3 regions of the Clostridium sp. DL1XJH146 genome follow, and region 3 is predicted to be linked to each of the others. Evidence: riboswitches for the same ligand, from Rfam matches in the RefSeq annotation. Region 3 holds a riboswitch; each other region holds the start of a gene.

Region 1 (11,272 bases), on a different contig from region 3:
TAATTATCACCAGTTTTGTTAAGAATTAAAAAAGAGGATGGTGTTAATTTATGGGTAAAAATAAAAGTATTACCATGTTTATCTTTTTAGTTATTTTTTTATTTGGTAATTATCATATTTCATATGCTAAAAAGAATAATGATCTCATAAACAATATATTATCAGAAGTTGATTGTAAAGTTATTGAGTATGGTATTGAAGTAACTATAGTAACAATAGAAAATTTTGAAGAAGAAAAACTAATGAATTTATTGAAAAGTGAATTAGTTAATAGTGCTAGTGAATCTATAAGTAAAGCTGATGAAGTTTACATTAAAGTTTATGGAGATAATGGTAATGGTGAAATACAAAAAAAATATGATGGTAATCAGTATTATTATGTTATGAGAATATTTAAAAATAAAGATTATGAGTTATTAAAATTAAAGGAAAAAGTTTTGTTGTACTTGAATGAAAATTTTCAGAGTAAAATAAATTATAGTTTGTATGTGCAATGTAAATTAAATGAGGGAAAAAATTTAGAAAAAGTGAATAATCAAGTGATAAGTGAAATTAATAGTATTGGGGCATCTGATGTTAATACAATTGAGTTAAGTAATGGATTTAGTACAACAGCTAATACACATATGTATTCTGGAAAATTAAACAATGGAATTATAAAGGATTTTAATTTTGCAGTGTGCAATTATTCTTCAGGGAATTACTTAATTATTGGTACTCCTGAAATAAATAGAAGCTATTAATAGAAATTAAAATGGAGGATAAAAATGGAGAAATTTATTATTCAGGGTGGTTATAAGTTAAATGGGCAAGTAGAAATTAGTTCAGCTAAAAATGCAGTGCTTCCATTAATTGCAGCTTCAATATTATCGGCAGATAGGTGCACAATTGAAAAAGCACCATTTTTGCAAGATGTTTTTGTTATTTGTGAGGTATTAAAATCTATAGGCTCAAATATAATAATAGATAAAGAAAATCAAATAATAAAGATAGATACATCTAATGTAACAAATATAGAACCAGATGCTAATTTAGTACGGCTTATGAGAGCGTCGTTTTTAATAATGGGGCCTATGATAGCTAGATTTGGTAGGTTTAAGATAGCTCTTCCAGGAGGTTGTAACATAGGTACTAGGCCTATAGATCTTCACTTGAAAGGATTTAAAAAATTAGGTGCAAACATAGATATTGGTCATGGATATGTTGAAGCAACTGCAAAAAAACTTATAGGGAATAAGATTTATTTAGATTTCCCTTCTGTAGGGGCAACAGAGAATATTATGATGGCAGCAGTTTTAGCAGAAGGCATTACAACATTAGAAAATGCAGCTACTGAACCTGAAATTGTAGATTTGGCAAAATTTTTGAATGGTATGGGTGCAAATATTAATGGAGCAGGTACAAATACTATATTAATTAAGGGAGTAAGGGAACTTAAGGGGATAAAACATAGACCTATTCCAGATAGGATAGAAGCGGGGACATTTATGGCGGCTACAGCTATAACTCATGGTAAGGTAATAATAAATGATATTAATTCACAACACTTGAAACCAATTATAGCAAAATTAGAAGAGATAGGTGTTGCTATAGAAAAGAATGATACGAATATAGTTATAGATGCAACAGGTGAATTGAAATCAGTAGATATTAAGACAATGCCATATCCTGGATTTCCTACCGATATGCAGGCACAAATAATGGCTCTGTTATGTACAACTTGTGGAAATAGTATAATTACAGAGACAATTTTTGAAAATAGATTTATGCATGTTTCTGAGCTTAAGAGAATGGGTGCACAAATCAAAATTGATGGTCGTACAGCAGTTGTAGAAGGAGTAAAAAATTTATCGGGTTCTAAAGTGGTAGCTACTGATCTTAGGGCAGGAGCAGCTCTGGTCATTGCAGGATTGGCTGCAGAGGGAGTTACTGAGATAACGGATATATTTCATATAGATAGGGGCTACTATAATATTGAGAATAAGATTAATAAATTAGGCGGTTTTATGAAAAGAGAATAGTTATTTTTAAAATATAGAGTGCAATTTGCAGAGTGTAGAGTGTAGTTAGAACCTTTTTAAAAGGGAATGCACAATGAGTGCATAGTAAAATGTAATTGGCAACTACAATTAAGGAGGATTTTCTTCTCAAAGGTTAGAAAATCTTTAATAAATTAAAAGATCCTCGTCGTTTTGAGAGGCCACTGAAAAAGAATACTTTTTTTAGTGGCCTCTCGTTTTGATGAGGATCTTTTTTGCATTATTGGGTGTTTTTCAAATACTATAGTGTAATAAATTTTTAATCTAATTAATAAAATATAATAGTACATTTTAACGAATAGGTAAAAGAATGGGGTGTAATATTTTGAAGAGATTATTGGGAACTGTTTTATTTATTATTGCCTTTATGGTGTTTTTTTCAAAAATAGTTATTCAAAATGATAATAGCGAATTCGAAATTAATACTAATCAAAATGAAATTAATCAAAACGAAATTAATCAAAATGAAATTAATCAAAATAATAGTGAAGAAAAAGGAATTCAAGTGAATCAACAATCAAATAACATTTCAGTGGATGTTTTGTTGGTTGAAAATAATAAAGTAATTAAATTGGGTCTTGAAGATTATGTTAAAGGTGTTGTAGCAGCAGAAATGCCAGCAGAATTTGAATTCGAAGCACTTAAAGCACAGGCTGTTGCTGCTAGAACTTATGTTGTTGCTCATATTGAAGAATTTGGAGGAAATAGTAACCCGAAGGCTTGTAAAAAAGGTGCTAATGTAACTGATGATGTTAATTGCCAAGTTTATATGAATAAGGAGACAAGGCTTAAGTATTGGCCAGAGAGTAAAGGTGAAGAATATTGGAGTAAAATCACAAAAGCGGTAGAAGAAACATCAGGACAAGTGTTAGCCTATGAAGGTCAATTAGTGTTATCACCATTTTATTTTTCAACTTCTGCAGGAAATACTCAAGATTCAATAGACGTATTTAATAAAGAAATTCCATATTTAAAAAGTGTTGAAAGTCCAGGAGAAGAAGGTTCTCCTAAATATGAAAATGAGTATTTGTTTAATAATGCTGATGTAGTAGTAAGGATAAATAATAATGTGGCTAATACTGGCGTGAACACAAAGAATTTATCATCACAAATTAGGATTACCAGCAGGAGTGAATCGGGATATATAAAAACAGTACAAATAGGAAATGTAACTATGACAGGTATTGAAATTAGAAATATATTCAATTTGAATTCTTCTTGTTTTGAGTTTGAATTCTTGACGGATGAAGTTAAAATAATAACTAAAGGATATGGACATGGTGTAGGAATGAGTCAATGGGGCGCTGATGCAAGGGCAGAAGAGGGTATGACATATGATCAGATTTTAAAATACTACTATACAGGAGTAGAAATAGGTATAGTTAGATGAGACAATTCATATTTAAAATATAAAATCAATGTATAAAAAAATAGATATAAAAAATACATAAAAAATACAGAAAAAAGAATTTATTAGTTAAAAAAGATTTTCCGAGATATAGTTGGAGAGTCTTTTTGTTTTTGCTGAGTTTTATGAATTATGTATTAATTAGTGTTTATTTTTAGCAAAGATAAATGTAAATTATGGATAATTGACTCACTTAAAGGAAGGTTTTATTGAAAGATATATTTAAAAACAGCTTGAAAGTGATTTTAAGTTAAAAATATTGCCGTGCTCGCAAATGCTTTATACAGTATTTCAGTGTTGAACATTATGAATTTCAATTTGTATCGGGAAATGTAGTATTTTGTAGAAAAATAAGGAAAAGTTTTTTACAAAATAATGTATTTTTTAATGTATACCGGACAAACTACAAGTAGGAGGTGTTTTTATGGACTTTAAAGATAAAAATAACAAAAAAACAAATTTTATCAAGAAAGAAGGTTTTTATGTAATTCTTTTTGTGTGCCTATGTATAGTAGCTACTTTTGCAGCAGTGACATCTAGAAGCAGAACTACCGAAGAGGCTATTGATAGTGCAATTAATAGTGAAATTGATACAGCTAGTGATTCCTTTGGAAAAGATACTGTGTTAAATGATAAATCTATTATAGATGGGGCACTAGAAGTAAAGAAGAATGGAGAGGAATTAGTAAATAATGATTTAGAACAAGTTGAAGAAGCGGTAAGTGACGATGGTAAAGAAGAGACTAAAATTGATACTTCACAAGAACAAACTACTGATGAGGTTGCTACAGAAGAAAATAAAACTGTTGCTGTTACTTCAAACAATGCACAAAGCTTTATTAATCCAGTAGTTGGCACACTTGCAAGAGCATATTCAGAGGTTCCTGTTTTTTGGAATACTACTGAAACAAGTAGACCAAATTTTGGAATAGATATAGTAGCTGATTTGGATACAGATGTTGTTGCAGTAATAGATGGTGAGGTTCAAGAAATTTCTCAAGATACTCAGGATGGTGTGAAAGTTGTGCTATATCATCCTCAAAGTGATTTAAGAACAGTATATAGCAATCTAAATAAAGAAATTACTTTAAATATAGGAGATAAAATAAAGCAAGGTGATGTAGTAGGTAAAATAGGAGGAACTACTGTAAGAGGTGCATGTGAAGATTATGGTAATAACTTTTTGCATTTTGAAGTCATGAAGGGTTTAGATGAGGATATTCAATATTCAAGTTTGGATCCATTACAATATTTAAAATATTAGGAATGGGTAAATAATATTAAGTCATTTCCTTTATGGAAATGACTTAATATTAGTACTTGATTGAGTAAAAAATGCATAAATATTAATATAGTAGTTAAGGAGGCAGAAAGTTGAAGGACTACATTGAAGAAAGAGTTTTAGAGGTTGCTAAATATATAATTGAATCAAAAGCAACAATACGAAAAACAGCAAAAGTATTTGGTGTTAGTAAAAGTACAATTCATAAAGATATGACTGAAAGATTACCAAAAATAAACCCTCAAATAGCAACAGAAGCTAAAATTGTTTTAGATTTAAATAAAGCTGAAAGACATATACGAGGTGGAAAAGCAACAAAAATGAAATATAAGACAATAGATGGTTAAAAATTATATAAAAAAACTATTTTTTTTTATGAATATATAGAAATTAAAGAATTATATGTATATAATAATTAATGTGGGTATTTTAAAACTAAAGAGCAGGAGTGGGTTATTGGATGTTGTGGAATAGGAATACGGATGTGGGTATTGATTTAGGAACAGCTACTGTATTAGTTTATATTAAAGGAAAAGGGATAGTGCTTAAAGAACCTTCAGTTGTTGCAATTGAGACGAATACCAATGAGGTACTAGCTGTAGGTGAAGAAGCTAGAAAAATGATAGGAAGAACACCAGGAAATATTGTATCGATACGTCCATTGAGAGACGGTGTAATATCAGATTATGACATTACAGAGAAAATGCTTAAGTATTTTCTGCGTACCGCGGTTGGTAAAAGAAATCTTAAAGCATCAAGAGTTGTTGTTTGCGTTCCTTGTAAAGCTACAGAAGTTGAACAAAGAGCAGTAAAAGACGCAGCTATTAATGCAGGTGCAAAAAAAGTTTCATTAATTGAAGAACCTATCGCAGCAGCTATTGGTGCAGGATTAGATATTACTAAAGCTGTTGGGAAAATGATAATTGATATTGGTGGAGGAACAACTGATATTGCCGTTATATCATTAGGAGGCATGGTTGTAAGAAACTCTATTAAAGTAGCTGGTGATAAGTTTGATGAAGCAATAATTAGGTTCATTAGGAAAAAGCACAAGTTACTTATTGGTGAGAGAACTGCAGAAAATTTGAAAATTAATATAGCTACTGCGTTTGAAAGAGAAGGGAACCCTACTATGGAAGTTAGGGGGAGAGACTTAATTACTGGATTACCTAAAAATATTACAGTATCTTCTGAAGAAATAAAAGAAGGATTATATGAAGTAGTTCATGCTATAGCAGAATGTGCACATTCAGTACTCGAAAGAACTCCACCAGAGCTAGCTGCAGATATTTCTAATAATGGAATTATTATGACAGGTGGGGGATCTTTACTCAATGGTTTAGACAAACTAATTCAGAAAATTACAAATGTGCCTGTATATGTAGCGAATGAAGCAGTTTCATGTGTTGCATTAGGAACAGGAGAAGTGTTGAATTATATTGATAAAATAGATACAACATCTATAGACAAAGGTTTTAGCTTTGAATAAAAGGATCCTGGAAGGATCTTTTTATTGTATAGGAAAGTTTTTTCTCTTTCCTATACAATAAAAAAATGGTGTAGGAGTGGAAGAACTTAGTAACAGCATTTATGGAAATACTTAGATTTAGTAGTTGTATTTGTAAAACATAAAATTTCCTAGTGAAGTGATTCTGCGTAGCTTTTTTATCTGAATTTAAATAAATAATAAGAATGTAAAAATGCATCACAGATTACTTTTGCCATATCTAATATTAGATTTAATCTGATATTCCTATTTGTAAAAAGTTCATTATTATCACTAGAATCAACTATTCCGATAATTGAATAATCACCAACAGCGGGTAATACTTTGCCTACACCTTTTCCAGGGTGGATTGGATAATTTCTCGCTTGTATCTCGCCTATATTTTTTTTATTTCCTAAGCAAGCATCTATTCCTATAATTTTAGAAGCTGGATTTTCTTTTTTTATTTCTTTTAGTTTTTTATCTATATTTAATGCATGGATTGGAGAATTGATAGTTCCGTATACTTTTAAAGGAAAATTCTTTTGTACTAACATAGAACCTACAGCTGGACCTAAGCAATCTCCTATGCAGCGATCTGTTCCTATGCAAATAATTACTGTATTGGTATCAATATAATCTTTAATAAAATAAGATAATTTATAGTAAGATAAGTCTTCAAAATAATTAACTTTAAGTTTATCCAAATATGCACCTCCTCATTAATTTATATGCTAGAAAATTTGATTTTATAAGGTTTGTATAAAATCAAATTTAGTGGAAATAATTACAAATAGAGGTGATTATTATGAAAAAAGGATACTTATCGATTATTATAATATTATGTACAATTATATCAGTAATTTTAATGACCCATGATTATAATTTAAATGGGAAACAAGAGTGTGCTGAAATAATTGATAGAGAAAAAATTGAAGTAAGAGAATATCAAGATTCACAAGTAATAAATAATACCACTATTAAAGATAATATAGAAGAGGTAAAAGAAAATTGTAATAATGATGAGGATGTTACTAAAGCATGTATCGATATGAAAAACAATAATGAGGAAAAAAAAATAATTGAGAATCTAAATAATTCAAATAATTCAAATAATGCAAATAATGCAAATTGCAATGAAAAAGATGATATTGGTATCATCCAAAATGAAAAAAATACAAGTCAAAAAAATGAAAATATTGATGAAATTTACATATTAAATGAAAAAGATGTATCAGTTTTTAAAGTTGATGCAGATAAAATTCTTGATGAATTAACATTAAATGAGAAGAAAACATTGTTGTTTTTAGGAACTAAATTTTCACCAATTGATTATGTTAAAATAAAAAATTATTTGTATATGGATGATAGAGAAGAAGGGGTGTCGTGTGCTCTTAAGTTAGCAGAGAAGAGATTGACAAATGAGGATTTTAAAAAAATGGAGGATGTAATTGATGAGTATATAGACGTTGATGCAGTAGAGAAAAAGGATTAAAATTAATGGCTTTTTCTATATAGTATACATATAGTTATTATGTGTTTTTAAGTGAATTTAAAAGATTGTTATTAATTTTAAAATAAAGAGCAATTTTTTAAAAAGTATTACCCTATGAATAAAAGAGTAATTAAGATATATTTGTAGTAAAATGAAGTTTAGTTGGATAAAATGGTCCTAAATGGAGTTTGAAATAAAAAGAATATCTAGGTATACTATAACTCGTCGGTAAAACAATATAAAACATAAAAATAAATGCGCTGGTATAGCTCAATTGGTAGAGCAACTGACTTGTAATCAGTAGGTTCTGGGTTCAATTCCTAGTACCAGCACCATGTGTGGAGGAGTTCCCGAGTGGCCAAAGGGGGCAGACTGTAAATCTGTTGCGTTTCGCTTCGATGGTTCGAATCCGTCTTCCTCCACCATTTACCATGGGCGCATAGCTCAGCTGGGAGAGCACCTGCCTTACAAGCAGGGGGTCACAGGTTCGAGCCCTGTTGTGCCCACCATGTACAATTTAATATATTTTGGAGGAGTTCCCGAGTGGCCAAAGGGGGCAGACTGTAAATCTGTTGCGTTTCGCTTCGATGGTTCGAATCCGTCTTCCTCCACCAAAAGAGTATTACAAGTTGTAATACTCTTTTTATATAGAGTTTACACAATACCGTAGCTGTTATATAAATATTGTAGCGTAAAGATTAAATTTTATTATACAGTTTATTAACAAAGAATAAATTATAGATATAATTTATTGACAGTGTTTTTTCAGTGTGGTAATATAACATTGATTTTAAATAAATTAAATATAGTTCTACTTATCAAGAGAGGTGGAGGGACGTGGCCCTATGAAACCCAGCAACCTGTACAAAAGTGCAAGGTGCTAATTCCAGCAGCTAAAGCTGCAAGATGAGTGAGTCGTTTATGAAAATAACCTCTTCACTTTTGTGGAGAGGTTTTATTATTGGAGGGGGAAATTTTATGAAAAAATTATTCACATCAGAATCAGTTACAGAAGGGCACCCAGATAAAATCTGTGATCAAATATCAGATTCAATACTAGATGCAATAATGGAAAAAGACCCAAATGGTAGAGTAGCATGTGAAACTGCTGTAACAACAGGTATGGTATTAGTTATGGGAGAAATATCAACTGATTGTTATGTTGATATTCCTAAAGTTGTAAGGAATACTATAAAAGAAATTGGATATACAAGAGCTAAATACGGATTTGATGCTGATACTTGTTCAGTAATTACTTCTATTGATGAGCAATCAGGGGATATCGCTATGGGAGTTAATGAAGCATTAGAATCAAAAGAAGGCAAAAAAGATAATACTGAAGCAGTAGGTGCAGGAGACCAAGGGATGATGTTTGGTTATGCTACCAATGAAACTGAAGAATATATGCCATTACCTATAAGCATGGCTCACAAATTAGCAAGAAGATTAACTGAAGTAAGAAAAAATGGGACTTTAAGCTATTTGAGACCTGATGGTAAAACACAGGTTACAGTTGAATATGACGGAGATAAAGTTGCAAGGATAGAAACTATAGTAATTTCTACACAGCATGATGCAAACGTAACACAAGAAACTATTCGAGAAGATTTAATAAATTATGTTGTTAAAGAGATTGTTCCAGAAGAATTATTAGATGAAAATACTAATTATTTTATCAATCCTACGGGAAGATTTGTAATTGGTGGACCACAAGGGGATTCTGGTTTAACTGGTAGAAAAATAATTGTTGATACTTATGGTGGTATGGGAAGACATGGTGGTGGAGCTTTTTCAGGAAAAGACTGTACAAAAGTTGATAGGTCAGCTGCTTATGCTGCTAGATGGGTAGCTAAAAATTTAGTTGCTGCTGGTGTTGCTGATAAGCTAGAAATACAGTTAGCTTATGCGATAGGTGTAGCTAAACCAGTATCAATAACTGTAGACACTTTTGGTACATCAAAATATGCAGAAGATAAAATAGTAGAAATAGTAGAAAAAGTATTTGATTTAAGACCAGGTGCTATAATCGCAGAGTTAGAATTGAGAAGACCAATATATAGAAAGACTGCAGCTTATGGACATTTTGGAAGAACAGATGTAGATTTATCTTGGGAAAAACTTGATAAAGTAGAAGAAATAAAAAAATACTTATAAAATAAGCCATATGGCTTATTTTATTTGAAGAGTTTAATATAACGCCATATATGATATCGGGTTTTATGTAAATATGATCTATTTACAAATCGTTCAATGTAAAACAGTTTATAGATATATTTACTGATGAAGAATATTTAAATGATAAAAATAGATTTGAATAGAAAATGAATAAAAGGGTATTCTAAGTCTGAAAGGGGAGTTTTTATGAAACAAAAACATAATAAAAAAGCAATTGACGATAACAAGAAAAACAATCCTAAAAAAGCAAACCCAATAACATTGGAAGTAGATACAAATATGAAGAAAAAACCAAAAGGGATGCCAGAAATATAACTCACTATTAAATTAGTGGGTTATATTTTTGATTAAAAGCCATTTGTATATTGTTATACAAATGATAAAATGATTATTGAAGAGTTTGTTGTGAAATTTAGGTTATTTATAAATTAAGCTATATTTTAGAATATTGTTGATATTTATGCTGTTTAATTAATTCATATCAACACCTATTTAAAACATAATCTTAATATTAAAAAATTGTTATAGATGTTATATGAGTATATATAGATTATAGAAAAAACAGGAGATTAATATGAAAAAAAATAAGATTATTACTATAAAAAAGGACCACACAGAAATTAAAGCAGAATTAATTTATAGAAAAAGAAAAACTATGGAAATAAAGATCAAACCTCCAAATGAAGTGATAGTTATTGCACCTTTATTTCTAGATGAAAATCAAATAATGGATATATTGCAAGGAAAACATTCTTGGATATTAAAAAAGTTGAATTATTTTAAGGAAATTGATTATAAAAACGAAAAAAAACAATTTAAAAAGGGTAGTATTTTTTATTACCTAGGAAAAGAATATTCTCTTTCACTAAATGAGAGTAAAAATAGTGACTGTATAGATATAATTTTGATTAATAAGAAAAATAACTGCGAAAATATAATAATTAGAAAAAATATAGAAATTACTACAACAAACGAAGATATAATAAAATTGGAATTGATAAGATGGTTTAAAATAGAAGCTAGTAGAGTTATAAATAATAGAGTTGCTCATTACCAAAATATAGTTGGAGTAAGACCTATAAAAGTAAAATCAAAAGAACAAAAGAAAAGGTGGGGTAGTTGTACAAGCACAGGAAATGTTTTATTTAATTGGAGGCTAATAATGGCCCCTGTAGATGTAATAGACTATGTTGTTGTACATGAATTATGTCATCTTATCCATATGAATCATTCTAAAGACTTTTGGAGTTTGGTACAACATATAATGCCGGACTATGATATAAAGAAAAAGTGGCTTAAAGAAAATGGATTTAAGCTATTCCTTTAGAGTACATTAATAATTTAATAGATTTTTAAGACTTTCTTGTAATGAATTTAATCTTTATAG
Region 2 (11,272 bases), on a different contig from region 3:
GTACTAATGACATAGTACAGTAATAAGGGGCTAGTGTCAAGTTTTATTTTTTATATTTTTGTAGAATTCCAAGTTCCACTTAATAATAGTAAATAAAATTAATAGTTCTTTAAAATAAAGATTTATTTGTGGAAATGGGAGATAATATAAGTTCTTTACTAATATAAAGTATTATTTTATAATAGAAACTAGAGATATATAAACTAGCGGATAAATAATTTAGAGGAGGTTCAATATGAATCAATATATTGATAATATTTTAGGATTGATTTATGCAAATGCATTGAATGTGTTAGTAGCTTTAGTAATTTTGTTTATAGGTTTTAAAGTTATTAAAATGATAACGAATTTAATGAGAAAAAGCTTGGGTAAAGTGGATATTGATGAAACTTTATTTAAGTATTTAATTACTATTACTAATGTGACTTTGAAAATATTTTTGATTATATCATTAGTTACAATGGTAGGAATTCCAACAACTTCATTTGTTGCTTTAATAGGGAGTGCTGGATTAGCAGTTGGGTTAGCGCTACAGGGAAGTTTGTCAAATTTTGCAGGTGGAGTTCTTATATTATTATTAAAACCTTTCAAGGTTGGTGATTTTATAGAGGCACAAGGGTATACTGGTACAGTGCAAGATATATCAATATTTTACACAATACTTAACACTGTAGATAACAAAAGAATAGTAATTCCAAATGGTCCATTATCAAATGGAAGCTGTGTCAATTATAATGCTAATGATACAAGAAGAGTAGATTTTACTTTTGGAGTTGGATATGAGGCGGATATTAAAAAAGTAAAAGAAGTAATTAATGAAGTAATTTCAAGAAATGAAAAAATAATGGACGAGCCAGCTCCCTTTGTAAGACTATCTGAACATGGAGATAGTTCAATTAATTTTACAACAAGAGTTTGGTGCAAAACAGAAGATTATTGGGAAGTTCACTTCTATATGATGGAAGAAGTTAAGATTGCTTTTGATAAAGAAGGGATTAATATTCCGTATCCTCATATGGATGTGACAATGCTTAAATAATAAAATATTAATGCACAATGCACAATGCACAATGCACAATGCACAATGCACAATGCACAATGCACAAATAATAAAATATTAATGCACAATGCACAATGCACAATTAAGGAAGGGATTTTTTAGCGGAGCTAAAAAATCCCTTTTTATATTAGAAATAATAAACCACATCAGAAGACGGGGCTCTAGATAGTTTTGTGTAATTAATAATCTTTCTATTACAATATTACTGGAAATTTTGATTATAAGTTAATCTGATTTTCAGATAAATTATCAATATATTCTTTAGCTTCTTTAAGACCAATACCTGTGAGTTCTCTGTATTTTTTTATGGCTTTTATTTTTTTACCTTCTCTTATTAATTCTAGAACTTCAATATTTACATTATCAAAGTCTATAGAAGGATTAGTTACACCTACTTCTTTTGCTATTTTATTTATTGTTAAGTTCATTTTAGTAATTTCATTTTTCAATGAAGAAACAGTTGTAATAAGTAATGATATAATAATCAATAAAAATGCAATAATTGTAAGCTCCATAGTTCACCTCCTATGTTTTAAACATAAATTAAAGATAATTTTGCGCATCAAAATCATCTTTAATTGTAGATTGTGCATTCTAAAGAATTACTCAACAATAAGAAACTCCACTTCTTCTGCATAAGCATACTTTTCTAACTTTTCTTTTGCCATTTCCATATACTTATTTAGCTCAGAAGTTCCACTGAAGGAAATTATGTTCATTACTATATTTTTAGTTTCATTTCTAATCATAGCTACTTCGGAATCACTTGTTGGGCTTCCAAATAAACCTGCATCATCAGAAAAAACAGGAATGTTTTCAACATTGATAATACCTTTTCCGATTCCCTTGTAGGAAGCACCTTCCTTACCAATACCGAGTACAATTGATCCTTTTATTTTATCTATATCATAAGAACCTAGAGAATATAAAGACTTCATAGAAATAAGATTATTTACATCTACTACATTATTAACTTTGTAAACGCCCTTGTTTTGAAGGACTCTTCTTACAAGTGCTTCAGATGAAATTCTATATTTACTAGGGGCTTTTCCTAGTTTCTTATATATTTCTCTTCCATCCTTTATTTGAGGACAATAAGCAAGTTTGTCTATAGGTATTTCTTTCTTAACTATTTCACAATAGTTATTTATTTCTTCCCATAAAGCATCATTTCCAGGTTGAACTGTAACTTTTGCTTGAATGCATCCTAAGGCCATTTGAGGGCATACATTTTTTAATTCTTCAGAAATTTTAATGTTAATCATTAATAATCAAACTCCTTTTTCTTTATTTATAGGTTATATTTTAAAATAACATTGTAATTTGTAATTTTTACAATAAACAAAAGAATATTTCATAAAAACAAATTTTCCTCATACAAATAACTTTTAAAAGAAAACTCATTTATTATAAAATATTATATACTAATAAGAAAAATATTACCAATAAAAGGGGGAATTATTATGACCAACTAATACCGTATCTCATAATTGTTTTTTGGATACTTATATCGGGTATTTCTATCATTAAATAATCGGCTAATTGTCCTTGGAGATATTCAGGGGTATCATCAAGTTTTGTTGCATCATAATTATTATCAAACCATTCATAAATTGTTTTGTTGATTATCTCATCTTTATTAGTTAATAAGAAATCTTTTGTTTTAGTATCTTCAGGTGAGTAACCTAAACATATAACTATTTCAGTAAATTGAAATCCATTTTTATTAGTAAAATTATCTAATTTAAATTCTAAATACTCTTCTTCAGTTATTATTGTTGCAGAATTATTGCTAAATATTTCTTTTTCTCCGTCAGTAAAGAGGTTCAAATCAAAATTTTGTTTTATTTCACCAGTTTTCCAGTTTAGAATGGTATATCCTTTTGAACCAGTAATATATACATAATAGCCACTTGTATAGTATTTATGAATTACAGGTTCTATTATACTATCATCTTTATTATTACATAGACCTTCGTAAATTATTTGATATTCAGCATCGCATCCCCAATAGTCACGAGTATCTCTACCTGGTGGGTACTTATAATTTTCACAGCCACTGAGCAAAAATATTAATATAGCTAAAAGACTTATAAGGTATTTGTTTTTCATTTTAGTAATCTCCTAAGATTTTAATTTGTTCATAATATAATAAATTATAAAAAATATAATGCTTATTATAAGCAAGCCTAAATACATATATAGTTGAAAGGGACCTCCACCAAATTTATCAAAAGGGGGAGACCCATTTATAATTCTTACATATCGTTCCTGATTTCCGTGTATTAAATAGTATATGAATAGTGGACTAATTAAAAATAAACAACCCAATATCAAACTTATTTTTTTTATCAAATCATATAAAGTTGTTATTGATTTCATGTAATCAGTCCTTTATACATTATATTTATTCTCTTCTATAATCGTAGATTTCTTTATTAACATTTAATTCCACACCGTTTATTTTTATAATCTCATCATCTAACCATTGAATATTGGCTTCTTCACAATGATATTGCCAATAAATATTTTTGATTTTACCATTGTTATTATTCTTTAATGTACATAAAACTGCATAACCAGTTGTTGCTCCACCATTATTTAAATAAGAGGTTACGGTATATGCTCCATTTGGTGAAGTAGATTCCTTAAGATAATCTTGTCCATCAATTCTTTGTATATCAAAAAATGCCCAGTTAATAGTGTAAGCTACTCCACCAATAATAATAGCCATAATAATGAATATTGTTACTAGATGCTTTTTCTGTTTTTGCTCCATATCTATTCACCCCTTGAAAATATACTTGTTTTTTAACATATTATATATTAGCTACATGATGTATTATAAGCTTTTATATTTAAATTAAGATTTTCTGACCAAAGGGAAGAAAATCATCCATAATTGTGCATTGTGCATTGTGCATTGTGAATTGTATCTATTGTATTGTTTTCTCAATAATATGCTTATTATAATTAAATTCATACCATTTGTCGGTAGTTTCTGCATATGTTTTGCAATTGCCAAGGTAATATTCTATGTTGTTTCTAATATCTAACTCATAATTAAAATTATCTTTATTAGAATAAATGTATGAAAAAGCATCGGGACTTAGTTGACAAATATAGGAAGCATCAATCTTAGTTGATTTTTCGTATCTTTGGAAGTTACTTTTGGCTATAAATTTATCTACATTGAAGAAATTTATAAGCAAGTACATTGTCATAAGTAGAACTATACTGTATTTTTTTAAGTTTATTTTTTTAATCCATAATCCTATTGAAAATATTAATATTAATAATAATATCCCAAGTATTGAATAGTGGACAAAAAAGCGAAGATAGGTAAGTCCGTACTCATTTTCATATAGTGATAACTTATAATGTGAAGCATACAGCATCATTAATGTGAATATTAAAGTTATATTCATTAGTATTTTTGTAAAGAGCTCTAGCTTATTACTTTTGTATCTAGTTATTTTAATAATAATTAGAATTATCAGTAGGTTGATTATTGTAACTGCTACTAATTGAAAAAAACCTTCTCGAGCATAACTTGAATAGGAAATTCCCTCTGGCAAAACTTTATTCTTGTTTACATATAGATATTTAGTTTGAATTATACAGAATAAAGCGTAAAGTAAATCAATAATAATTAGTAAGGTTACAACAATAGTGCCATCTAATTGAGTTTTTTCCTTTTGCTTATATGAAAAATTCTTAAAAGGATAATTAAAACTCCATATAAAGCCGAAAAGATAAAAGAAAAATATTAATATAAAAATAAAATGACCAATAGCAGTTGATGGATCCCAATTGCCAAAACTAAAAGCATTTAAAAGATAATATTGGAACATTTTATCGGCACTTGATAGCAATAGAACTAGTACAAAAACTATAGGTATAGAAATTATAATTCCCTTTAATATATTTTTATTTATTTCATTTTTAGATTCTTTTTTTTCAGAAACTTTTATAAATTCATGAAGAAATTGAAATGGTTTATTAAATCCATCGAAAGATCTCGGAAGTATTTGCTGAAAAAAAGCATCAAAATAATTGGTAATGTTTTCTTTGTTTTCATCGTAAAAAATTAATAACAAAGAAAGTATTAATAGTATAGGAATGATTATTACATTGATAGCATGAAAAATAGGGTTTGAAAATATTGAATACCTTAAAGATAACAACAAACTTACTAGCATAAGATACCAGCCTAGATTGAAATTAAATTTCAACTTTTTTTTAGGGATATAAAAAAATACAGAAATAATTAGTAATTCATAAATAAAAACTGAAATTCCCATTGAGTTACCAATGAAGAAAATATCAAAGATTGTTGATAGTATAAGTATTAGTAATAGAGAAATCATTTTTTTATATGTAGGAATATTTTCATTGATGAAATCTTTCTCTCTATTAGATTCATATAAAAACCTTTCACGCGATTGCCAGTAAGTTAGTTTTTTCTTCTTTTGATTGGTTTCTGATTCAATAATTTTTGCATTACCTTTTGCATTATCCATAATTAATCTCCTTTTAAATAATGTAATTTAGAATAAAATTGATTAATTAAATATTAACATTCCAATAGATGAAAATCAATACAAAATTATTGTTTTACAATAAAAAATAACTATTTATTAATAAATGAGTTAAATTAAATGCAATGGGTATGGAATAAAGAAAACGCTTAATGTAGTGAAGTGGTTATTTAAAAAATTACCAAAATCAAAATAATGAATATTATTTGATTTATAGCAATAAATATGCTAAAATCATTGGAGTCAGTTCGCAATATCCTGACTATAAATAAAACTACGGAGGTAGAAAAAAATGAATAAAAGTGTTAGATTTTTGGTGCAAGCGTCGCTAATAGCCGCAATCTATGCGGTGTTAACAATTGTACTAGCACCCATTAGTTATGGGCCACTTCAAGTTAGAGTTTCAGAGGCATTGACGGTATTACCGTTCTTTATGCCGGCAGCTATTCCTGGACTAGCTGTAGGATGTTTACTAGCAAATATTGTAGGAGGATATGGACTTGCAGATATTATTTTTGGTACACTTGCTACACTTATTGCAGCGGTAATTACATCAAAAATGAAGAGTAAAGCTTTAGCTCCGATACCACCAATTATTGTTAATGGATTAATAGTTGGAACTATGCTACATTATGTTGCTAATTTTCCATTAATTCCAACAATTTTATGGGTTGCTTTTGGGGAGCTAATTGCATGCTATGTGTTAGGATATCCTTTGTTAAAAGTTTTAGAGAATTCAAAATTAATTAAAAATGATTAATTTATAAAAGCGGCAGAGGCTATCTGTCGCTTTTATCTTTTTTGTAACTATGTTTCAAAAACTTCACAATTCACATTTCACTCTTCACATTATTAGTAAAGTAAATAACTTTATCTCAAAAACAATAATATGAATATCAACAATATTCTAAAACATAGCCTATTTTTAAAATTGTAATTTCAGAGTAAATAATCATTAATAAGAATAATTACAATACTTTTGCGTAGAATAAATATTGCTTGAATAAAATAAAATAAGTTTTTGAAAACTTTATACTTATGAGGAGGAATATTTATGAATAAAAGATTTAAGAATGTTTTATGTTTATTAGCTATGGCATTATTGTTAAATGTAAGTACAGTATTTGCACAAACGAATCAACCAGATAAAAATAAACATAGTGATACTAGTGGTGATGTTACGGAAATATTTCAAAGTAATGGTTGCTTTGAAATTAGTGCAGAAGAGGCAAAAAAGGCGATGGAAGAAGATTCAACCGTTATATTGTTAGATGTTAGATCTGAAGAAGAGTACGAAAAAGAACATATAACTAATGCGGTGAATTTGCCTATAGATTCAATTAATCAAAAAGCAAATGAAGTTATTCAAGATAAAGGAACTAAAATTATTGTGTATTGTCAAAAAGGTAAGAGGAGCAAGAAAGCTACAAAAATGCTATATAAACTTGGATATAAAAATATTTACAATTTAGGTGGAATAGAGAATTGGCCTTACGAAAAAGAATAGTTAAATTTAAAACTATATAAAAAAGTGCTTGCAAAAATTTAATTATAGTTGTAGAATATAAACTAATCAAAAAAGCAAATAATATCCTAACTTATCAAGAGTGGTGGAGGGACTGGCCCAATGAAACCCGACAACCAGCATCTCATTCGATGCACGGTGTCAAATCCTGCAGAATTAATTTTCTGATAGATAAGAACAGAAATAGAAACGTGGAATATATTTTTTATCAAAAAATATCCATGATTACTAAGCTGCTTCTTATCTAAGAAGCAGCTTTAATTTTATTTGTTTTAAAATATTTTAATATTAAAGTTTTAATTATGTTTTTAATTTTTGTTCTAAGTAAAGTGTGCAGAGTGCAATGTGCAGAGTTCGGTGATGGATGATTTTCTTCATTCTTCTGAAAATCTTAAATTAATTAAAGAAATCTTAGATATATGGATATAATTATAAATAATGGGATACTTCAAATTGAACATTATCTTTAAAGGTTTTAACTGCACTCTGCACTCTGCAAACTTCACATTAATATGAAACAAAACTATTAATACAAGCAAACTTTATACACAAACAATAATCACAAATAAGAAACAACAAAAAAAGGGGGCATTTATAATGCAAAAGGATTTTAAAAAAGGGACTATATGTATACAAGGAAATTACAGACCTAAATCAGGTGAACCAAGAGTACTGCCATTATATCAGAGTACTACTTACAAATATAATGATCCTGATGAAGTTGCAGATTTATTTGACTTAAAGGCAGAGGGACATATGTATTCAAGAATTAGTAATCCTACTGTAGGAGCTCTTGAAGATAAGATAAATATGCTTGAAGGTGGAGTTGGTGCACTTGCAGTATCAGCAGGTCAATCAGCTAGTTTACTTGCTGTTCTTAATATTTGTAGTGCAGGGCAGCATATTGTTGCAGCTTCTACAATATATGGTGGAACATTAAATTTATTAGGGTTTACACTTAAAAAATTAGGTATAGATGTAACATTTGTTAACCCAGATACAGATTACGAGGAACTTAAAAAAGCCTTTAAAGATAATACTAGACTTCTATTTGGTGAAACTATAGGTAATCCTGGTCTGAATATATTAGATTTTGATAAGTTTAGCAAACTAGCAAAAGAAATGGATGTACCATTCGTTGTAGATAACACACTTGCAACACCAATTCTATGCAATCCATTTAAATATGGCGCAAATATAGTTATTCACTCTGCTACTAAATATATTGACGGTCATGCTACATCTTTAGGTGGAATAATAGTAGATGGGGGAAACTTTAATTGGGATAATGGTAAGTATCCAGAATTAACAGAACCAGATGAGAGCTATCATGGAGTTAAATATGTGGAGACTTTTAAAGAAGCCGCTTATATAACTAAGGCAAGAGTTCAATTATTAAGAGATTTAGGATGTTGTTTAAGTCCATTTAATGCATTTTTAATGCATTTAGGAACAGAAACACTTCATTTAAGAATGGAAAGACATAGCTCTAATGCTCTTAAGGTTGCTGAATTTTTAGAAAAGCACCCTAATGTAAATTGGGTTAGCTATCCATTGTTAGAAGGTCATAATAGTTATGATCTTGCTAAAAAATACTTGCCACTTGGTGGTAGTGGAATTTTGTCTTTCGGTATTAAAGGTGGAGTTGAAGCTGCAAAGACATTCACAAAAAATCTTAAAATAGCAGCATTGGTTGTACATCTTGGAGATGCTAGAACTTCAGTGCTTCATCCAGCAAGTACAACACATAGACAATTAAGTGAAGAACAACAAATAGCAGCGGGAGTTTTACCTGATATGATTAGGGTATCTGTTGGTATAGAAGATATAGATGATATAATTCTTGACCTTGATCAAGCGTTAAATAATATTTAGAAAGGATTGGATATATGTCAATTGTAGTACCTAAAAAATTACCGGCTATAGATACCTTAAGAAAAGAAAATATATTTGTAATGGATTATGAAAGGGCTATTCATCAAGATATAAGACCTTTAAGAATATTAATATTAAACTTAATGCCTACAAAAATTGATACTGAAACACAATTAGTTAGATTGATAGGTAACACTCCATTACAAATTGAAATGGTACTTATAAATACCAAGACACATAAATCAATGAATACATCCTATGAACATTTAAAGATGTTTTATAGTACTTTTGATGAAATTAAAAATGAAAAATTTGATGGTATGATTATTACTGGAGCTCCTGTTGAAAAAATGGATTTTGAAGATGTGGATTACTGGGAAGAATTAAAAGAAATAATGGATTATTCAAAGAAAAATGTAACATCAACACTTCATATTTGTTGGGGAGCTCAAGCAGGATTATACTATCATTATGGTGTTGATAAGCATCTTCTTCCTAAAAAAATGTTTGGTGTATTTAAACATGAAGTGAAGAATGGAAAATGTGAATTGATGAGAGGTTTTGATGATGAGTTCTATGCACCACATTCAAGGCATACAGGAATAGATTCTAAAGATATTCTTAGTCATCCTGATTTAGAATTGTTAGCAGTATCGGATGAAGCAGGACCTTATATTGTTATAGCACAAGATGGAAAGCAAATATTCGTTACGGGGCATTCAGAGTATGATGAGGACACTTTGAAGTATGAATATCTTAGAGATTATAATAGGGGACTTGATATAGAAATACCGAAAAATTATTTTAAGAATAATGATCCAGAGCAAAAACCAATAGTTAGATGGAAGAGTGGGGCAAACCTTATTTTTGCTAATTGGTTGAATTATTATGTTTATCAGGCTACTCCGTACAATCTTAACGAAGTCGGTGAGATGCAGTAGGTTATGGTTGTTTATACAACACATGTAGAGTTAGTGGTAAGAATACGTTGTGAAAATACTATTTATAATAAAAAGGCACATAACTAATATAAATTTAGTTAGTGCCTTTTTGACTTTAAATATTTTTAATATTACACTAGAAATGTGTTTTAAGAGTGGATTTTATCACTAAGAGTAAGGCTAATATACCAAATGTTTTGAAGGAAATTTTGCATAGGGTATAATATTTTAATTTTAAATATTAAGCATTGATAATTTGTTTATATTTGATTAGGGATATATAAGAATAAATTGTACTTTTGAGGAAATTAAAAAAACTTCTCGTTTTTTGTAACGAATAGTATTTTTTCAGTACTTATTAGTAGGAGGTGAGAGAGTGAGTGCGGGATATAGAAAAGCTTTATAATGACCATTTTCAAACAGTATTCAAGTATTTGTTCTGCATGACTCATGATGCAGATTTATCGGAAGAGTTGACTCAGGAGACTTTTTATCAAGCTTTGAAAACATATAAGAACTTCCGAGGGGATTGTAAAGTATCCGTTTGGCTTTGTCAGATTGCAAAGCACCTATGGTATAAAGAATTTAAGAAAAGAAATAGACATGCATCGGATTCAATGAATGAGATTTCAGATAATCTACCAGCAAGAGAAAATGTTGAACAGACGATTTTGGAAAGTGACTCTAAAATTGCATTGTATCAAAAAATTCAAAAACTAGATGAAAAGTCGCGAGAAGTTATGTATTTAAGACTCACGGGAGAGTTAAGTTTTAGAGAAATCGGTGAAATATTAAAAAGAAATGAGACTTGGGCGCGTGTTACTTTTTACCGTGCTAAACAAAAATTAGTGGAGGAGGAATAGAGATGAAAAAAGAATTAGAATGTAGTATTGTTCAGGATTTACTTCCTAGTTATATCGAAAAGCTCACTAGTAATGATACAAATCAAGCTATTGAAAATCATTTAAATAATTGTGTGGATTGTCAAAACATATATAACAATATGAATACAGAAATTATAGAAACTGTGAAGGCGCCAGTAATAGAGCTTAAGTTTTTGAAAAAAGTAAAAAGAACTAGGTTACTAGCAGCGGCATTATGTGTGATTTTATCATTGCTTTTATCTTATATTATATATGATATGGAATATAAATATTCTTCAGATAAAGCTGACTTGTCCAGTGCTATCACAGAATTTATGGCTTTTGATGATAATGACATAGATGCATACGCCTTGGAGACTAAAGAAGTCGATGGTGTACTTTTGGTATCATTTAAGGATCAAACCTATGGAAATATAAATGGAATTGCTAAGTTTCTAAAAGGCTTT
Region 3 (11,272 bases):
TTTTTTCTTACATAATGATGCTTTTAGCAATGGATATAGAATTAGTAATGCGGAAAAGTTAGCTGAATTATATCAAGATTATGGTGTTAATATTAATTTTAGTGGTCATATGCATATACAGCACATTATTACAGAGGAAGATACAACAGAATTTATTACCTCATCCATATCTGTATGGCCATATCAATATGGTGTTATAAGTTATGAAGATGGGAAAATGTCTTATAATACTAAAAAAATAGATATGCAAAATTGGGTTAAAGAAAATAGTATTACTGATAAAAATCTAATAGAATTTAGTTTGCAAGGATCTGAGTTCTTTGATAGTATAACCTATAAAAAAGCTTATACTAGTTTAGATGAATATGACATAAGCGAAGAAGAAAAAGAAGAAATGTTAGAATACTTTGTTAGATTAAATAGAGAATATTTTTCAGGAAGGTTAGATAAAGAAGTAGATATAGATTCTTCAAAGGCTAAAAAGTTATGGGAAGAAAAAGCTGGAGATTCATTTATGTATTATTATATAAAGAGCATTGAGAATGAAGAATATGTAGACTATACAACTTTTGAGTTGGAATGGTAAAACAATTGATTCAAATGCAATAATTATGAGCCGTCAGAATTAATAAAATACTCTGATTTAGAGGGGGCATAACTAAAGTGACGCAAGATGAAAGATTAGATTATTTATTAAGTGCTTTGATTTCTGAATCTAAGCAGTATCAAAATATTGATTTGAACAAAGTGGGAGATAAAAGAGAGCTATTACGTTCTTTAATGAATGTTAGATTACCAAAAACAATTTCAAAAGAATTTTTTGAGATACAAGATGATTTTTTAAGGCAAGAGGTTATTAATAAAGGAATAGTTAAATTTAATGAAATTAAAACTATTGATGAAGAATTTAATTCAAAAAATAAATTTGCAAATAAAATTTCAATATGGCAAGGGGATATTACAAGGCTAGAGGTTGATGCAATTGTAAATGCAGCAAATTCGCAAATGCTAGGTTGTTTTGTACCATGTCATGGTTGTATAGACAATGCAATTCATTCAGTATCAGGGGTGCAACTAAGAGAAGTGTGCAATGAATATATGCAAAAAAAGAGAAAGAATACTGTAAATTATGAGGAACCAACTGGCTCAGCAATGTTAACGAAAGGTTTTAATCTTCCATGCCAATATGTTTTGCATACTGTAGGCCCTATTGTAGGTAACAGGTTAAATAATTCCTTAAAACAAGATTTGAAAAATTGCTATAAAGGATGTTTAACAATAGCTTTAGAAAATGGTGTTAGGTCACTGGCATTTTGTTGTATTTCTACAGGGGAATTTAGATTTCCAAATGATGAGGCTGCAAAAATAGCTATTGAATCAATTAATGAATTTATGGAGCAAAATATAGATAGTATTGACCGTATAGTGTTTAATGTTTTTAAAGATATTGATTATGAGCTATATAAACAATTATTACAATTAAGTATATAGAGTGAATTTGATAATTTACTTATGAAATATTTTCGATTGAAATTTTTGAGTTTTGGATTATTCCAAAACTCTTTTTTTATAGTATATTTTTTCTTGGGAAAAAATAGTATAATAGTAAGTGAATTTACAAAATATGGAATTAGAATAGAGGTGATTTATTTGAAAAATAAAAATAGAATTGCTAAGATAATGTTAGTATTATTAGTAATTTTATCTATAGTTTTTCTAGGATCTAATTATTTTTTTAGTCCTGTAGAAGTTGATGATTTAAGCTATATCGATGATTATAATACTATAAAGGTCAATTTTAATCAGGACATAATAATTAATAAGAAAACATTAGATGGTATTAATATTTTAGATTCTAATGGAAAGAAAATGGATTTAACTTTGCAACTTGAAGATAGCAGTAAAAATTTAACAATTAAACCTTCAGACAATGAATATGCGCTAGGTGAAGACTATGCAATTGTAATTGATAGTATACAAGGAAGATGGTTTGGCGACATAAGAGAAAGGTATACAGTCTCTTTTACAATAGATAAAATTTTTATAGATGAGTCGTTAGGGTTAGGTCAATATATGACTCAAAAAATTAGTAATGATAGAGATTATGAATGGTATGTAGACCAGGGAACAACAGGGGAATATTCATATACAAATTGTGGGCCAACTTGTGCAGAAATGATTGGTAAATGGAAAGATGAGAACTTTGGGGGTTCTGCGGAGGAAGCTAGAAGTTTAGATTATGGTGATGATGGTGGCTGGTTTACAGAAAATATTCAGAATTATTTAGATAGATTTAATATAGAAACAGAAATAATTGGAGATGTAACAGAAGACTTAGTTATAGATAATTTAAACCAAGGTAATATAATGGTAATAGGAATAAAATCAGATGAGATTAGTTTTAATGATTCAAAATATGGTGGCCATGTAAATATGGTTTATCAAATGTATGGAGGCCATTTTATATTGGTAAAAGGATATGTAGTAGCAGATGATGTTCTGTATTTTGAAATATATGATCCTAATGGTGCTTATGAAACGTATGAAGATGGTACCCCTTCCGGAAAAGATAGATATTACAGAGCTGATGAAGTAATACAGGCATCTAAGGATTGGTATGATAGTATATTATTGGTTAAAGAATAAAGTTTTTGTTTTATATTAAACTATTGAGAATATCTATGAGGCGGATTTAATAATAATGTGCAATGTGCAATGTGCAATGTGCAATTTGCAATTTGCAATTAAGGATAATTCTCTCGCTGCCCTCGAGAATTTTAGAATTAATAAAAGAATTAAAAGAATTAAAAGAATTAAAAATTAGAGAATAAAAGAATAAAATGAGGAATAGGTTTATATAAAAATAAAGAAATCTATTCCTCTTTATAAATGTTTTTATGTTTATTAAATTAAAGATTTTCTGACCAAAGGGAAGAAAATCATCAATAATTGCACATTGAACATTGCTAATTTTCTTTAAAAATTTCTTTAGCAATAGTAACAGCTTCTCTAGCATCTTTGGCATAGTAATCAGCACCAATCATATCAGCGTATTCTTCGTTTAAAACGGCACCACCTACCACTACTTTGCATTCTAAACCATTGTCTCTTAAAGCTTTGATAGTTTGTTGCATACTAACTACAGTTGTAGTCATAAGGGCACTTAAGCCAACGAATTTTATATCATGAGTTTTTGCGTAATTAACTACATTGTCTATAGGAACATCTTTACCTAAATCTATTACATCATAGCCATAGTTTTCTAATAGGATTTTAACTATATTTTTACCAATATCATGAATGTCTCCTTGAACTGTAGCTAGAATGATTTTACCTTTGGATATTTTAGTTTCATTATTTTCTATAAGTTTATCTTTTATTACTGAGAAGGAATTTTTAACAGTTTCAGCAGATTGTATGAGCTGTGGTAAAAATATTTCCCCTTTTTCATATTTATCACCTACTATATCTAAGGCTGATATTAAGTATTTATCTACAATTTCCAGTGGCGGTGCTTTTTCTAAAAGTTCTTTTGTAGCCTGAATTGCCTTTTCTTTTAATCCTTTGATTACAATTTCTTTCAAATCTATATCTGAAGATTGTGCCTTTATTTCACTTTTATATTCTTTGTTAGATGAAAAACTAATAAAATTTTTAGAGTCTTTATCCTCATTGGCAAGGACTTTGTAGGCCATTATTGTGTCCATCATACCTTTAGATAATGGGTTTAATATCGGTACATCTAGTCCATTTGCTAAGGCCATAGATAAGAAAGTTGTGTTTAATAAATCTCTGTTTGGAAGGCCGAAAGATACATTACTTACACCTAAAAGAGTTTTTACTCCTAGCTGTTCTTTAACCATTTCCACAGCTTTAACTGTTTCAAGCACTTCTTTTTGCTGAGCAGAAGCTGTAAGAACTAGACAATCTATTAATACATTTTCTTTTGGTATGCCATATTCTGCAGCTTTATCAATTATTTTTTTAGCTACCGCAAATCTTTCGTGGGCAGAACCAGGGATTCCTTTTTCATCTAAAGTTAATCCTATAACACAAGCACCATATTTTTTAACTATAGGGAAAATTTCTTCCATGATTTTTTCTTTGCCATTTACGGAATTTATAAGGGGTTTACCATTATATACTCTTACGGCAGATTCTATAACTTTTACACTTGAACTATCTATTTGCAAAGGTAGATTTATTATAGATTGAATTTCTTTAATAGCTTTTACCATAACTTTTTCTTCATTTATTTCTGGAAGACCTACATTGACATCTAATATATCTGCTCCTGCTTCCATCTGAGATATAGCTTCTCCAAGGATATAATCCATATCGTTATTTTTAAGTGCTTCTTTAAATTTCTTTTTACCTGTAGGATTTATTCTTTCTCCTACAACACAAATAGTATCACCTATAAAAACTGTTTTTGTTGAACTAGAAACAGTAGTGTACTTTTTCACACTATTTTTGACGAAAGGTACAATACTAATTTGACTTACTAATTCCTTTATAAAGGTTTCATCAGTTCCGCAACATCCACCTAGAATAGACACGCCTTTTTTTGCTATTTCTTTCATAAAAGAAGAAAATTCAGTAGGGGTAACATCATAGACAGTAGCATTATCTACAATTTTAGGTAAACCTGCGTTAGGCTGTACCATCACTGGAATAGAAGAATACTTTAATATTTCATCAACTACAGGCATCATTTCTTTTGGCCCTAAAGAGCAGTTTATTCCAAGAGCATCTACACCTAAGCTTTCTAAAACATTAACCATAGTAACAGGATTACTACCACTTAGCGTTCTAAGGCTTTCATCAAAAGTCATAGTACAAAATACTGGAAGATGGCTATTTTCTTTCGCTGCAAGAATGGCTGCTTTTGCTTCGTATAGATCAGAAATCGTTTCTATGATTATTAGGTCACATCCAGCTTTAACACCAGCTAGTACTTGTCTTTTATATATATCGTAAGCTCTTTCAAAAGGGAGAGTACCCATAGGCTCCATTAATTGTCCTATTGGTCCTAAATCAAGAGCTATAGAAGCATCTGCATCACCTTTTGCTTCTTTTGCTAAAGAAGTGGCAGAATAGATTATTTCTTCAACTGAATAACCTGTTTCTTTAAGTTTTAGTTCATTAGCACCAAAAGTATTTATAGTTAGTATATTAGCACCAGCTTGTATATACTGATGGTGAATATCCTTTATTATTTCAGGATGTTCAATATTATATGTTTCTGGGATTTCACCTCTTTTAAGGCCTCTTTTTTGTAACATTGTTCCCATTGCCCCATCAAAAAATATAAATTCTTTCCCCAATTTTTTTCTAATTTCCACAGTAGTCCCCTGCCTTTCTAAATAAACAATCATTTTTTTTATTGCATGTATTACATCCGGGATGCTGCCTTCCTATATTTTTATCTTGAAAACCTATAACAGCAGTAACTGATTTTCTTGGAAGTAATATATTTGTATCTGTAACTGTAAGGCCAATTTTTTTATGTGCATCTAGTACATTTAGAATATTGTGCTGAATATTTAAGTCAAAATCACCATAGCCAGGGCTATATCTATAGGTAATGGCTAAATTTAATTTTTCTGCTTCTTTTTTTACTTCTTCTTCGATTTCATCACAAAAACTCTCTATGGCGGTAGTAGCACAAGCATCAAAAATTAGAGCTTTAGTTAAATTACTTTTTTCGTATAACCTAGTTTTTTTTTCAATTTGGACACCTAAAGTTGAAGCCATTATAGTACATTTTGTTGAATTTTTTAGATGATTATATATGTCTCTACCATGAAAAGTCAAATTTGTATCAGTAATTTTCACGTTTTGGGTATCTTGAATTTTCATTAGATCAAAAGTTTTAAAAGTAGACTTAGGGATAGAATATTCTTTTACTTCTTCTATACATAGGTCTATTAAATTTTCTATTGTTGTATCTGTTTCTTGATTTCTATATCCTAGATATCTCAATACTTCGCTTCTATCTATAATCATAAAAAATTCACCTCTTCATAGGTTAGTGTTTAAAATAATTATTTATCAATATACAAAACTAATTCATATGTACATTTCCATGAACAAGTATAAAAAAATCACAGTACATATAAGTATTTCTAGTATTAATAAATATACAAATTTATTGTATCTATTGTATCATAGGAAGTAATAAAGATAAACAATATAAATAATCAACTTATTTTTACAAAAAAAACTAGTATTTAATGAATTATAGATTTGTAAACGGTAAGTTCAAGTAGTGCTTTGTATATATAAAGGAGCAATATTTTTATACAATTCGATTATAATTTTTAGTTGACATAATGGCTATTTATTATTAAAATTTATATCAATGAATAAAAATTCAATAAATTCCTTATCTAGAGTGGTGGAGGGACTGGCCCATTGAAACCCGACAACCAGCATTTATGCCCGGTGTCAATTCCAGCAGAAAGTATTTTTCTGAAAGATAAGATTAATAGCGCTTACTATATAAAAGAGCTGTTTTTCTTAGGGAAAACAGCTCTTTTATAGTGTGAAGTGTGAAGTGTGAAGTGAATGTTTCTTTTCTCCTTACGGAGAAAAGTTTTGATCTTAAAATTCTTTAATTAATTAAAAGATTTTGCGTAGCAAAATCATCAGTAATTTCACACTTCACATTCCACACTTCACATTATTATAAAATAAGAACAATTAGCTAAATAAAACTTTAAATAATAATAAAATTTATTTAGTATAAAGATAAAAGGGGGTTATTCGTTTGTTTATAAAAGATATTTTTAAAGAGAAAAAATCAGTGGTTTCCTTTGAGATTTTTCCACCTAAAAAGGAAGCTTCCATAAGTACTATTTATGAAACAATTGATGCATTAGCGTATCTTAACCCAGATTATATAAGTGTTACCTATGGTGCAGGAGGTACATTGAATAATGATACGGTTAAGATAGCTTCATATATTAAAAATCAGCATAAAATAGAGGCTCTCGCTCATTTAACTTGCATAAATTCAACTGAAGCTGAAATTGATATGGTTCTTAGAGACCTAAAAGATAATAATATCGCTAATATTTTGGCCTTAAGAGGGGATGTACCTGATAAATTCAATTTGAATTTAAAAAGAGATTTTTATTATGCTAGTGATTTATCTTCTTATATTAAAAAGAAAGGTGATTTTTCTATAGCAGGGGCATGTTATCCAGAAGGACATATAGAATCAAGTAATTTAGATGAAGATATTGATAATTTGAAACTAAAAATAAATACAGGTGTTGATTTTCTAATTACTCAATTGTTTTTTGATAATAAATTTTTCTATGACTACAAATTAAAAATGGAAGAAAATAATATAAAGATTCCTATAGAAGTGGGGATTATGCCTGTAATCAATAAGAAGCAAATAAAAAGAATTGTTGATTTGTGTGGAGCAACTTTGCCAAGAAAATTTGTAACTATAATGGATAAATATGAAAATAATAAGGAAGCTCTAAGAGATGCTGGAATTGCATATGCTACAGAGCAAATAGTAGATCTTATTTCTAATGGAGTTGATGGTATTCATATATATACCATGAATAACCCATTTGTAGCTGAAAAAATAGTTAGTAATATTTCTTCAGTAGTTAAAGCTAATAATATAGTATAGTAGTGTAAACTATTGTAGAAACTATTGTAGAAACTATTGTAAAAATTATTGTAAAAATTATTGAATAGGATAAAAAAATAAAAATAATATAATTCTGAAAAGGGTTACTTGTGTTGTTGCATATAGCATTTTATGGTAACATTATTAGAGGGAAATATCATAATTAAATATTAAAAATAAGATTATTTAAGCAAAAATTTAGGAGGTATTATAAACATGGGATTAACATTAGATTTATCAAAAGCTAAACCTTTTTTACAAGATTACGAAGTGGCTCAAATGCAGCCAATGGTTGATGTAGCTCATAAAATGATACATGATAAAACAGGCCCAGGAAATGATTTTTTAGGATGGGTAGATTTGCCGGTTGATTTTGATAAAGATGAATTTGACAGAATTAAAGCTTCTGCAGAAAAGATAAAAACAAATTCTGAATACCTTATAGTAATTGGTATAGGTGGTTCATACTTAGGAGCTAGAGCTGCTATAGAAATGAATGCTAGTACTTTTCATAATTTAATGCCAGAAAATAAAGATAGTGTTAAAATATTATACGCTGGAAATAATATAAGTTCTACATATATGGCTGATTTAGTAGAATTAGTTAAAGATAAGGACTTTTCTGTTAACATAATTTCAAAGTCAGGTACTACTACTGAACCAGCTATTGCTTTTAGAATATTCAAAGACCTTTTAGAAAAGAAATACGGAAAAGATGGAGCTAAAGAAAGAATTTTTGCTACAACTGATAAAGCAAGAGGAGCACTTAGAACTTTGGCAAATGCAGAAGGATACGAAACCTTTGTTATCCCTGATGATGTTGGTGGAAGATTTTCCGTTTTAACAGCTGTTGGATTATTACCAATTGCAGCTTCAGGAATAAATATTGATGATATGATGCAAGGAGCAAAAGACGCAAGAGAAGAATATAGTGTTCCTGATTTAGATAAAAATATAGCTTACAAATATGCTGCAGCAAGAAATGCTTTATATAATAAAGGAAAGAAAATAGAAGTTATGGCTAATTTTGAGCCTTCATTACATTATGTTGGTGAATGGTGGAAACAATTATATGGAGAAAGTGAAGGAAAAGACCAAAAGGGAATATTCCCAGCTTCTTGTGATTTTTCAACTGATCTTCATTCAATGGGACAATACATGCAAGATGGATTAAGAATGATGTTTGAAACTCAACTTAATGTAGAAAAGCCTAGAAAATCAGTTATATTAGAAGCTAATGAAGATGATTTAGATGGACTTAATTATCTTGAAGGAAAAGATATGGACTTTGTAAATAATCAAGCTTTCAGCGGAACAGTTTTAGCTCACGTAGATGGCTCAGTTCCTAATATAGTAATAAATATTCCTGAACTTACAGCTTACTATTTTGGATATATGGTTTACTTCTTTGAAAAAGCTTGTGGATTAAGTGGATATTTATTAGGAGTTAACCCATTCAATCAACCAGGTGTTGAAGCTTACAAAAAAAATATGTTTGCTTTACTTGGAAAACCTGGGTATGAAGATTTAAGAAAAGAATTATTAGAAAGACTTTAATTTAAGGATATTAATTAAACAATCTGCGATATGAAATAGTATTGTTTTTATAAAAAGTTATTAATATTGATTAATGTGCAATGTGAAATGTGCAGGGTGCAATTAATGATAATTTTCTTCCCTTTGGTCTGAAAATCTTTAATTGTAAATTGCTAATTGAACATTGCACATTATTATTATAAGTAAAACTAATAATATAAGAGATAATTTTAATACATACAATTCTTTGTAATAGAGTTTGTTATTTTAAAATTGGGGGTTTTATTTTGAGAATAATAGTGGATGCGGATTCTTGCCCTTCTAGAGATATAATGGAGAAGGTAGGAAAAGAGTTTGAGTTAGAAGTAATAATGTTTTGCGATCTAGATCATTTTATCGAAAGTGATTACGCTGAAGTTAGAATTTGTGACAGTGGATTTCAAAGTGTGGATATGAAAATAATAAATGAAGTTAAAAAGCAAGATATAGTTGTATCTGGTGATTATGGTGTAGCTGCAGCAGTACTTGGCAAAAAAGCTTATGCAATAAGTCCTAACGGAAAAGAATATACTGACGAAAATATTGAAAGACTTCTATTTGAGAGACATATGGCAGCTAAGGTAAGACGAGGCGGAGGCAAAGCCGGAAAACATAGAAAGAGAACTAGTGAAGATGTTGATAGATTGTATAATGGACTTATTAGGATAATTAGAAGAGACAATGTATAAATGGAAAGATAATGCACAATGCTTATTAAAGATAATGCACAATGCACGATGCACAATGCACAATTAAGGAGGAAATTTTTTAGCGGAGCTAAAAAATTTCTTTTTATTTATTGAAGAAAAAGCCAATTCAAAAGCCAATTTAAAAGCCAATTCAAAAGCCAATTAAAATATTAATCGAAACAGAAATAAAGGCAAAATAAAGTTTGGATTTAAATTAAATTTAATATCAAAATAGAGCTTAATATTAATATATATCAAGGTAGTTAACGATTTCTAGGATGTTCTAAATTGCTTTAGATATTTGTTAAAAGGCAGCAAGAATATTTGTATGTAATAAAAAATATTTTTACTGCCTTAATTATTCACTTATTAACTCTTTTATTGTTTAATTATTTGTGCTCTTATTGGTTTATTCTTTTATTAATTAAAGATTCTCCGAAGAATGAGGAGAATCATCCTCAATTGTGCATTGTAAATTGCGCATTGTGCATTGAATTAATGTTGTGCATTGAATTAATGTTGTGCATTGAATTAATGTTGTGCATTGAATTAATATTGTGCATTGAACTAAAGCTCTTCTCTATAAAAAACACTTGCACTTATACTCTCTAGATGTAGAGAATCTAATTCTACGCATGTTAATGGTTGATTGCTAGCTCTGTATTTGTTAACAACTTGAGTTAGTCTCATTTTTTCTCCTAAATATACATCTACAGCGTAAGTATTTGGATTGAAAATCACAATTATTTCTTTCCAAGGTTCATCTTTTTCTAAATGAATTATCTTGTAGGCTACAACATTTGGTGGAGTGTTATCTAAAAATAGGATTGAATTTTTAATTTGTTCTTCGGTTTTAAGTTTAAATGCTGGATGATTTTTTCTTATGTCTATTAAACCTTTTAAATACTCGTTTAGGTCATTAAACTCCGATTTTCTATCCCAGTCAATCCAATTTATTTCATCAGGTGAATTATAACTGTTTTCAATTCCATTTTTTGTTCTTGCAAATTCCATACCTGAATGGATAAAAGGAACTCCCTGAGAAGTTAATAAAATTGCAAAAGATAATTTCATCATATTTTTTTTATCATCAACAGAATATTCACTGGAATTTATATTAAATTTGTCCCATAAAGTATGATTGTCATGGCAAGATAAATAGTTAATTGATTGGCTAGATTTTAAAAATCTCGAAGTTTGTTCATTAAAATAATTAACTCCAGCAACTATACAATTTTTGAGGTTATGCTCTTGATTGACTTTACCATTAGAGTAACCTTTATCATTGGCTACAAAATTATTACCTTTCACAGTATCTCTGAAAAAGTCATTGAAAAATCCTATATAAGGCATT

The links. A riboswitch is a leader RNA that binds a small molecule or an ion and turns the genes downstream of it on or off. The one in region 3 is predicted to bind S-adenosylmethionine.
Region 1: linked by a shared signal. The riboswitch ahead of metK (methionine adenosyltransferase) and the one ahead of metF (methylenetetrahydrofolate reductase [NAD(P)H]) in region 3 are both predicted to bind S-adenosylmethionine.
Region 2: linked by a shared signal. The riboswitch ahead of ACVHXK_RS12540 (O-acetylhomoserine aminocarboxypropyltransferase/cysteine synthase family protein) and the one ahead of metF (methylenetetrahydrofolate reductase [NAD(P)H]) in region 3 are both predicted to bind S-adenosylmethionine.

What each region holds. Positions count from the first base shown of each region.
Region 1 covers NZ_JBTVVN010000025.1:11,494-22,765, forward strand. The annotation lists gene ACVHXK_RS12335 (hypothetical protein) at 51-743, shown strand; gene murA (UDP-N-acetylglucosamine 1-carboxyvinyltransferase) at 768-2,021, shown strand; gene spoIID (stage II sporulation protein D) at 2,365-3,429, shown strand; gene ACVHXK_RS12350 (peptidoglycan DD-metalloendopeptidase family protein) at 3,872-4,711, shown strand; gene spoIIID (sporulation transcriptional regulator SpoIIID) at 4,822-5,076, shown strand; gene mreB (rod shape-determining protein MreB) at 5,190-6,218, shown strand; gene yyaC (spore protease YyaC) at 6,395-6,922, opposite strand; gene ACVHXK_RS12370 (hypothetical protein) at 7,024-7,710, shown strand; tRNA gene ACVHXK_RS12375 (tRNA-Thr) at 7,970-8,045, shown strand; tRNA gene ACVHXK_RS12380 (tRNA-Tyr) at 8,051-8,135, shown strand; tRNA gene ACVHXK_RS12385 (tRNA-Val) at 8,144-8,219, shown strand; tRNA gene ACVHXK_RS12390 (tRNA-Tyr) at 8,240-8,324, shown strand; SAM riboswitch class I at 8,523-8,623, shown strand; gene metK (methionine adenosyltransferase) at 8,689-9,864, shown strand; gene ACVHXK_RS12400 (hypothetical protein) at 10,072-10,200, shown strand; gene ACVHXK_RS12405 (M48 family metallopeptidase) at 10,460-11,212, shown strand.
Region 2 covers NZ_JBTVVN010000025.1:41,223-52,494, forward strand. The annotation lists gene ACVHXK_RS12500 (mechanosensitive ion channel family protein) at 236-1,039, shown strand; gene ACVHXK_RS12505 (ribosomal protein L7/L12) at 1,279-1,575, opposite strand; gene ACVHXK_RS12510 (B3/B4 domain-containing protein) at 1,663-2,325, opposite strand; gene ACVHXK_RS12515 (hypothetical protein) at 2,522-3,172, opposite strand; gene ACVHXK_RS12520 (DUF5412 family protein) at 3,468-3,839, opposite strand; gene ACVHXK_RS12525 (DUF4153 domain-containing protein) at 3,997-5,583, opposite strand; gene ACVHXK_RS12530 (QueT transporter family protein) at 5,894-6,361, shown strand; gene ACVHXK_RS12535 (rhodanese-like domain-containing protein) at 6,656-7,108, shown strand; SAM riboswitch class I at 7,197-7,304, shown strand; gene ACVHXK_RS12540 (O-acetylhomoserine aminocarboxypropyltransferase/cysteine synthase family protein) at 7,721-9,001, shown strand; gene metA (homoserine O-acetyltransferase MetA) at 9,016-9,942, shown strand; gene ACVHXK_RS12550 (RNA polymerase sigma factor) at 10,323-10,805, shown strand; gene ACVHXK_RS12555 (zf-HC2 domain-containing protein) at 10,808-11,272, shown strand, end outside.
Region 3 covers NZ_JBTVVN010000023.1:14,005-25,276, reverse strand. The annotation lists gene ACVHXK_RS11855 (metallophosphoesterase) at 1-586, shown strand, start outside; gene ACVHXK_RS11850 (protein-ADP-ribose hydrolase) at 664-1,491, shown strand; gene ACVHXK_RS11845 (cysteine peptidase family C39 domain-containing protein) at 1,651-2,646, shown strand; gene ACVHXK_RS11840 (homocysteine S-methyltransferase family protein) at 2,967-5,345, opposite strand; gene ACVHXK_RS11835 (vitamin B12 dependent-methionine synthase activation domain-containing protein) at 5,335-6,009, opposite strand; SAM riboswitch class I at 6,386-6,488, shown strand; gene metF (methylenetetrahydrofolate reductase [NAD(P)H]) at 6,773-7,654, shown strand; gene ACVHXK_RS11825 (glucose-6-phosphate isomerase) at 7,865-9,211, shown strand; gene ACVHXK_RS11820 (YaiI/YqxD family protein) at 9,478-9,918, shown strand; gene pulA (type I pullulanase) at 10,486-11,272, opposite strand, start outside.